One region of the Marinobacter sp. UBA5687 genome, then DNA from elsewhere that is predicted to be linked to it. Evidence: riboswitches for the same ligand, from Rfam matches in the RefSeq annotation. Region 1 holds a riboswitch; the other holds the start of a gene.
What was found. A riboswitch is a leader RNA that binds a small molecule or an ion and turns the genes downstream of it on or off. The one in region 1 is predicted to bind cobalamin.
Positions count from the first base shown of each region.

Region 2: another riboswitch for cobalamin. It lies ahead of B3Y70_RS12940 (ribonucleoside-diphosphate reductase subunit alpha); the one in region 1 lies ahead of B3Y70_RS08300 (TonB-dependent receptor domain-containing protein).

Region 1 is NZ_DIHV01000081.1:28,517-32,704, reverse strand. Features, by position in the region: gene B3Y70_RS08305 (cobalamin-binding protein) at 1-474, opposite strand, end outside; gene B3Y70_RS08300 (TonB-dependent receptor domain-containing protein) at 501-2,309, opposite strand; cobalamin riboswitch at 2,465-2,670, opposite strand; gene cobD (threonine-phosphate decarboxylase CobD) at 2,698-3,762, opposite strand; gene cbiB (adenosylcobinamide-phosphate synthase CbiB) at 3,759-4,188, opposite strand, start outside.
Region 2 is NZ_DIHV01000122.1:88,784-92,971, forward strand. Features, by position in the region: gene B3Y70_RS12930 (zinc ribbon domain-containing protein) at 1-283, shown strand, start outside; gene B3Y70_RS12935 (DUF3047 domain-containing protein) at 334-1,062, opposite strand; cobalamin riboswitch at 1,168-1,364, shown strand; gene B3Y70_RS12940 (ribonucleoside-diphosphate reductase subunit alpha) at 1,495-4,188, shown strand, end outside.

The DNA of each region.
Region 1 (4,188 bases):
TCGCTCAGCTTCGGCAAAACCCGCGGCGTCGGTACCGGCCAAGATAGAGAGACGTTCAATGGTGTGAGACACAGCCTCAAAACTGCGGGGCTCGATGGAGAACACAGGCACACCCATTTCTCTGAGTGTCGCCAACTGCTCGGTCGGGTTACCGGTTACCCAGCCAATCACCAGATCCGGCTGCAGTTCCAACAGGCGCTCCATGTCCATGCGGGTGTGGCTGCCAACCGAAGTGACTTCTTTGGCGGCCGGGGGGTAGTCACTGTAGGCGACCACTGCGACCACCTGATCGCCGGCTCCTGCAGCCCAGGCCAGCTCGGTAGCCCCGGGGGAAAGCGCGGCAATCCGTTGTGCCGGTTGCTCAAGGCAAATCTCTTTACCCAGATCATCCGTGGCACAGACCGGCGATGCCAGGGCGGGGAATGCCAGCAGCATCCCGCCCAGAATCAAAGCCATTGCCTTCAGATCTGCCACAGAGGCCTCCCCCGGTTTAACGGTTATTATCGGATATCGTAACGCACGGTCAGCATGGCAGTGCGGCCGGCTGCAATGTAGTCCAGGTCATTCTGCCGATCATAACGAGCGGTGCTGTATTCCTTGTCCAGCACGTTAGCCAGCGTCAGCCGGGTTGACCAGTCAGGGGCAAAGCGCCAGCCCGCCCGCAAGTCCAGAGTAGCAAAACCGGGCAGTCTGTCGTCGTTGGCACGGTCATCGTAACGATAACCTTCGGCCACCACTGTGCCACCGAAGTCCCAGGTACCAACGCGCTTACTCAGGTCAAGACGCAAGGTTTTGCCACTCCGGCGCTGGAGTCGGTTTCCGGTTTCCCGGTCTTCCGGATCCAACAGCGTCAGAGCCGCATCACCGCGCCAACCATCCCGCTCAAAACCAGCGCTGAACTCGGCACCACGGATTCGGGCTTCATTGACGTTCATTGGCGTCCACAAGCCACTGGGGGTCGGGCTCCAGGCAATCAGGTTGTCCACATCCAGTTGGAACAGCGCTGCATCCCAGAACCAGGTCTGATAGTGGCCACTGGCACCCAACTCCACCGTGCCGGACTCTTCTGCCTCCAGGTCCGGGTTGGCGCCGGGAAAATACAGATCGTTGAAGGTGGGCGCCCGGAAAGACGTACCATAACTGATCCGTACTCGGTGGGATCGATCCAGAGCATGGCCAAGGGCAATGCCACCGGTTTCATTTTTGCCGTAGGCTTCGTTGTCGTCACCGCGCACACTCAGTTGAAGGTCGGTTGGGCCGAAGTTCAGGCGCAACTGGCTGTACAGGGCGGTGTTGGTGCGGCTGGTCTCGGCGTAATCGGTGGTACCGCTGACTTCGTCAGTCATTAACTCTGCCCCTACCACCAGCTCATGGACATTCCAGGTAAAGGTGTTGTCCCAACGCGCTGCCCGTGAACGGGTATTGAAGGTGCTGTTGAACGTGGGCGTAATGTTGTCGGTTTCGTCCCGGGATTCAGAGAACTGAAGTGAATGCCGCCAGTAGTCACTCACCGGGGTTTCCAGCCCGAAGCCGATGGTGCGAATCATGAAATCAATTTCGCCGCCTTCGTATTCGGTATTGCCCTCGCTTTGCACCATCACCAGGCTGGCTTCTCCGCCGGAGTCCAGCTCATGGACGACACGTCCGATACCGGCGGTGTTACGGAAGCCCCGGTCGTCACCATCGGTGATCACTGCTGTACCGTCGGTTTCTTTATGCAAACCACTCAGGCTGAAACGGGTATTTCCAGCGCGGGCAGCAACACCGGCACTACCCTTCTGCGTGTTGAAATTGCCTGCACCGGCTTCTACCCAACCTGCCGGCGTGTCTTCCGGGTCCAACGTAAAGGCCTGCACCACACCACCGACAGCATCGGAACCGTACAGTGAGCTCCGGGCGCCACGGACAATTTCCACGCGCTCGATCAGTTCAACGGGAAAGTACTGCCAGGAAGGACCACCGGATGTGGCCGAACGCAGGCGCACACCATCAACCAGCAGCAGCGTGGAGTCGTTGGCCGTACCGCGGGTGTAGACACTGGTGGTTTTTCCAAAGGAACCGTTGCCGGTCACGTTGATTCCGGGTTGTCCTCGCAGGAGCTGGGTGAACTCTGAGGGGCTTTGCTCGCGGATGGTTTCTTCGTCAATAACCGTGACCGATGACAGGCTTTCACCCGCAGTCAGAGGCCCAAGGGTGGCGGTAACGACAATCGGTTCCAGCTTGCGTTCATCCGACGCTTCATCGGCGGCAACGGCTGGAAACGCCAGTGGTAACAACATCAGGACGGGAAGGGCTTTGGCAGTACTCATAGCTTCACTCACGGTTCACCGCACGCACCCGTACGGTCGATCAATTAACTGCGGAGGAAGACAGACTGCTCAGACGGGGGTGGAGGGCGTGTCAGTACTTGCGAGCCAGGTTCACCCACCGCCGTCGCCCTCCGCAACGTCTGGTGTCCGGAACTCACGGTTCCGCCTTTCAGGCCGGTCTCCGGGCTTACAGGCGGAGCCGATGCTCCGGGGCAACCACCTTCCCATGCCGTTGGCACAGTGGCGTACTGGATTGCCTTTCACCTGATTACCGTTGCGGGGGCAGCGCCGGAATGTCACCGGCTTCCCGTTTCACTGCGAGCACTCCTCCGGACTATCGCCAGCCTGGACAAAATGCATACAGCACCTGAAATCGCGGGCAAGACTATCAACCAGGGTGGGGGTGGTCAATGAGATATGTTAATTCAGACAACGCACCCTCCAGCCGTTGCCAACCGGTTTCATCCGGCGGCAAACCGAAGCGCAGGGCTACGGGTGCGTCAAAACGCCTGACCAGAATGCCGCGGCAAGCCATCTGATCAGCAATGTCCGCTGCGCGGGGATGTTGAACCGTTCTGAAGAGCAGGGTGCCGGTGGGGGACGACATCCCATATTGTCTGAGCAGGCCGTCCATGCGCAGTCTGGCCGTTCGCAGGCTGGCACGAGCCTCCACCTGCCAGGCCCGGTCTTGCAGTGCCCGGGCCATCAGGTACCGGGCCGGACCGCTGACCGTCCAGGGACCAAGTTCGTTCGACATCTCGCGCGCCAGACCAGGGTCGGCCAGGACCGCACCGGCACGGAGACCGGCCAGCCCGAAAAACTTGCCCAGTGAGCGCAACACGATCAGCCCCGGAGCGCCCGTCCACGGGTCCAGGCCGAAGCCCGGCTCGCCCTCAATAAACGCCTGATCCAGCACCAGCCAGCCATCACGCTCGCGCAGCCGCTCGTGCCAAAACCGTAAACGGGCAGGATCCATCAGCTTCCCGGTCGGATTATTCGGCTGTATCCAGACTACTACATCCACAGAATCCAACCATGCCAGCTCCGCTTGCATTGTCGCCTGTTCAGGAATCGCCACCACGTCGAAACCCGCTCGCCGCCAGGCATGACCATGCTCACGATAACCGGGCATGGGCACGGCCACCCGACCGAAACCATGCTTACGGGCACGAACCGCTGGCAGTGCCATGATCGCCGCCTGGGAGCCTGCCACAGGCAGGCAGCAGGCACGCTCCGGTGCCCCGGCCCAGATACGGATAATCTCTTCCAGCCCATCCTCCGGCTCCGGCAGCCGTTGCCATACCTCCGCCGGAATTGCCGGAACCGGCCAGGGCACAGGATTAATACCGGTGGAGAGATCCAGCCATTGTTCCGGAGGAATGCCCCAGTGCTGAGCCGCTGCCCTCAGGCGACCTCCATGCTCCGGCAAATCAGCACCATCGAACGCTGTCACCCGATACCTCCTGACCAGAACGCATTCAGACTTGCGGCCAAGGCCAACAACACCAACAGCCACAACATCACGCCACGCTGAACCAGGGAAATCGCGCCCTCCACGGTTTGCGCCGTGGCGCCTTGCCCGCTGCCCAGCACCGGTCGCTGTTTGATGCCAACGGCATAAGGCGCCGGGCCGCCCAGAGTGACCCCCAGTGCGCCAGCGCCTGCAGCCATCACCGGGCCAGCATTAGGGCTGTCCCACGCTTTTGACTGCTCACGCCAGCATTGCAGTGCCAACCGGGTATTGCCCAGCAACGCATAGGTCAAGGCAGTTAGCCGGGCAGGCACCCAGTTCATAGCATCATCGAGCCTGGCGGCGCAGCGCCCGAAATACAGATATTGTGGCGTCCGGTAGCCCCACATGGCATCCAGCGTGTTCACT
Region 2 (4,188 bases), on a different contig from region 1:
TAACCCGGCCCATTGCCCCACCTGCAAGGCGCTGTCACCCCGGGTGATTGTGCTGCCGCCGGAGCTCCTGGCCATGGACCCGGCCCGCCGCAACGCGGAGGCGCGGAATGAGAAGGCGAGCCACGAGCCCATCATCTCCACCGCCGACCAGCGGGCCCGGGACGCCGAGCACCGCAAGAGTTGTGGCTGCAAGAAAAAGTCGGACGGTAAACACATGCTGTTCTACACCGCCGACGGCAAGAAGATGTTCCCGTCCATGCGGCCCTGGATGATCAGCCACTGACCATTGCTTTCACGTGTTTGGCCCCCTTGAGGGGCCTTTTTTATGGCTGCTCACTGGTTGTGCTCGAGGGTGAGGTCGCCATACCAGGCCGTGGCCTGCTCGCCGGTGTTGTCGGCGTCGGTCATGATGGCCACGCCCACAATGGCGGGCGGTTCTTCGCCGAAGGCCTGCCGGTAATCTGCCACCAGATCCCGGGTAACGGTCACCCATTCGCCCACCTGCGACGGCCCGGAGTTGACGGCAATCATCATGGTTTTGTCGGTGTAGGCGTTGGCGACCATGCTCTGTTCTGGTAGCTGATTGGCCCAGATGTAGTTCAGGGCGTTGCCGGGCAGGGTCTCGCCGAACAGCACTTCCACGGTCTTGCGCCTGGCCCGTTCAAAAAAACCGGCTTTGTCCGGTTGAAACTCAAAGGCGACGTAGATGCGGGCAGGGTAGTCATCACCGGATTTTTCGCGGGCGTTGCCGGCTTCGTAGATGTTCGACACCTTCCAGCGCCATGACAACGTGAGCGAGTCGCCGGGCACCAGCTCAACACGGGCAATCAGCCCGGAGGCGCTGTCGTCTGCGTCGGCACGGACCACCTGCTGGCCGTCGTCCGTGTCCAGGGTGTAGCGGGTATGTGTCTCGATGTTCGGAAAGGTCAGGGGCTCCCAGCCGTCCTCCAGTGAGGTCATGGTGGAGAACCGGGTTAGCCGGTCTGTTTCTGCCCACACCGGGCTGGCGGCGAGACCGAGCGTCAGGGTACTGGCCAAAAGCAGCGAAATTCTCACATTCATTCCTCAAATCCGGTGGTCTGGAGATGGACAGGCGCTGTTGCAAAAAGTGCCTTGTCTTGGCGTATTCGGCCCTATATAGTGACCGGGTCCTTGGTTAACTACCATATATTGTGATCAAGCTCTGATCATCTTGATCACAGGGTAGTCGGGAATCCGGTGAGAATCCGGAACTGACGCGCAGCGGTATTGGGGAACGAGCGTGGCAAGATGACACTGGCGCAAGCCGGGAAGTCGCCACGTTAGGCAGAGCTGAAAGGTTCACGCCCCTGAGTCCGAAGACCTACCAGGGATCAGAAGCCCCCATGGGTTTCTGGACTGCACCTTCGCGATTCAAGGGTGAGCAGATTGGTCAGGCCTGCCCGTATTCGGGGCAAGGTGTGCCACTGCGTTCGCGAGGGTGAAACGGAACCAACGCGAATTCAGGAGAGCACCATGACAGCCACTGCCATTGCCGAACCCCCGGCCCCCGCGACCGATACCCAATCCCTGCAAGTTATCAAACGAAACGGCACCCTGGTGAGTTTCAACCCGGCCAAGATCAGTGTGGCGGTGACCAAAGCCTTCCTGGCGGTGGAAGGGGACCAGGCAGCCGGTTCCGCCCGCATCAACGACGCCGTGCACCGGGTTACCGAACAGGTAGTGCAGGCCATCAGCCGCCGCCTCAAAGCTGGTGGCAAGGTGCACATCGAAGACATCCAGGACCAGGTGGAACTGGCCCTGATGCGGGCCGAAGAGCAGAAAGTGGCCCGGGCCTACGTTCTGTACCGTGAAGAACACGCCCGCCAGCGCGCCGTGGACGAGCCGGTGGAAGCGCATCCGCACCTGACCGTGAAAAAAGCCGATGGCAGCATCGCCCCGCTGGACCTGGGCCTGATGAAGCAGCAGGTGGAACAGGCGGCTACCGGCCTGGACGGCATCAACGGCGATTCGCTGGTGGAAGATGCCCTGCGCAACCTCTACGACGGCATCGAAGAGACCGAAGTCCTGTCTGCCCTGATCATGACCGCCCGGGGCCGCATTGAACGGGAACCCGACTACAGCGCCGTAACCGCCCGCCTGCTGCTGGAACAGCTCCGGCTGGAAACAGCGGAAGCCCTGGACCTGCCCCGCAGTCTTCCGCTGGCGGAGATTTATCCACAGGCCCTGAGCGCCTTTGTTCACGCCGGTATCCGCTACGAACTGCTGGACGAAGCCCTGGCGGCCTTTGATCTGGAACGCCTTGGCAACGCCCTGAAACCGGAACGCGATCTCCAGTTCGGCTTCCTGGGCCTGCAAACCCTGTACGACCGTTACTTCCTGCACTGGAACAAAGCCCGCCTGGAACTGCCCCAGGTGTTCTTCATGCGGGTGGCCATGGGCCTGGCACTGCGTGAGGACGACCCCAACGCCCGCGCCATCGAATTCTATGAGCTGCTGTCCAGTTTCGATTACATGGCCAGCACGCCCACCCTGTTCAACAGCGGCACCCGGCATTCCCAGCTGTCGTCCTGCTACCTGACCACGGTGGGCGACGACCTGGAGGGCATTTACGGGGCCATTCGCGATAACGCCCTGCTGTCCAAATGGGCCGGTGGTCTGGGCAACGACTGGACCCCGGTGCGGGCCCTGGGCTCCCACATCAAGGGCACCAACGGCCAGAGCCAGGGCGTGGTGCCGTTCCTGAAAGTGGTCAACGACACCGCCGTGGCGGTGAACCAGGGCGGCAAGCGCAAGGGCGCGGTCTGTGCTTATCTGGAAAGCTGGCACCTGGACATCGAAGAGTTCCTGGAACTGCGCAAGAACACCGGCGATGAGCGCCGCCGTACCCACGACATGAACACCGCCAACTGGGTGCCGGATCTGCTGATCGAACGCATGCGCGAAGACCGCGACTGGACCCTGTTCTCCCCCAGCGATGTGCCAGATCTGCACGACCTGTACGGCAACGCCTTCCGTGAGCGCTACCAGCACTACGAAGCCCTGGCCGAGCAAGGCAAGATCAAGCTGTTCAAGAAAATTCCGGCCAAACAGCTGTGGCGCAAGATGCTCACCGTGCTGTTCGAGACCGGTCACCCCTGGATCACCTTCAAGGACCCGTGCAACCTGCGCTCCCCGCAGCAGCATCAGGGCGTGGTGCACAGCTCCAACCTGTGTACCGAAATCACCCTGAACACCAGCGCCGATGAGATTGCGGTGTGCAACCTGGGCTCGGTGAACCTGGCTGCCCACATCAAGGACGGCGAGCTGGACGTCACGCGCCTGGAACGCACCGTGAACACCGCCGTGCGCATGCTCGATAACGTCATCGACATTAACTTCTACGCCGTGCCCCAGGCGCGCAATTCCAACCTGAAGCATCGCCCGGTGGGCCTGGGCCTGATGGGCTTCCAGGACGCCCTGTACCAGCTGGGCCTGCCGTACTCCAGCCCGGAAGCGGTGGAGTTTGCCGACGTTGCCATGGAGCAACTCAGCTACTTCGCGTTGCGTGCCTCCGCCACGCTGGCGGGTGAGCGGGGCGCCTACGACACCTACGACGGCTCGCTGTGGAGCCAGGGCATCCTGCCGATGGATTCGGTGGGCCTGCTGAAGGACAACCGCCGGGACGGCGACCTGTCGCTCAATACCCACAGCCGCCTCGACTGGACCCCGGTGCGGGAGCTGATTGCCAAAAACGGCATGCGCAACAGCAACGTGATGGCCATTGCCCCGACCGCGACCATTTCCAATATCGTGGGCGTGTCCCAGTCCATCGAACCGGCGTACCAGAACCTGTTCGTGAAATCGAACCTGTCCGGCGAGTTCACCGTGGTGAATCCCTCGCTGGTGCGTGATCTCAAGGCCGAAGGCCTGTGGGACAACGTGATGGTGAACGACCTGAAATACTTCGATGGCAGTGTGCAGCAGATCGACCGCATCCCCGCGGAGCTCAAGGCCCGCTACGCCACAGCATTCGAGATTGACCCGCGCTGGCTGGTGGAAGCGGCGGCCCGGCGCCAGAAATGGCTGGACCAGGCCCAGAGTCTGAACCTGTACATGGCCGAGCCCAGCGGCAAGAAGCTGGATGCCCTGTATCAGCTGGCCTGGGAGCGTGGCCTCAAAACCACCTACTACCTGCGCTCCCTGGGGGCCACTGGCGCCGAGAAGACC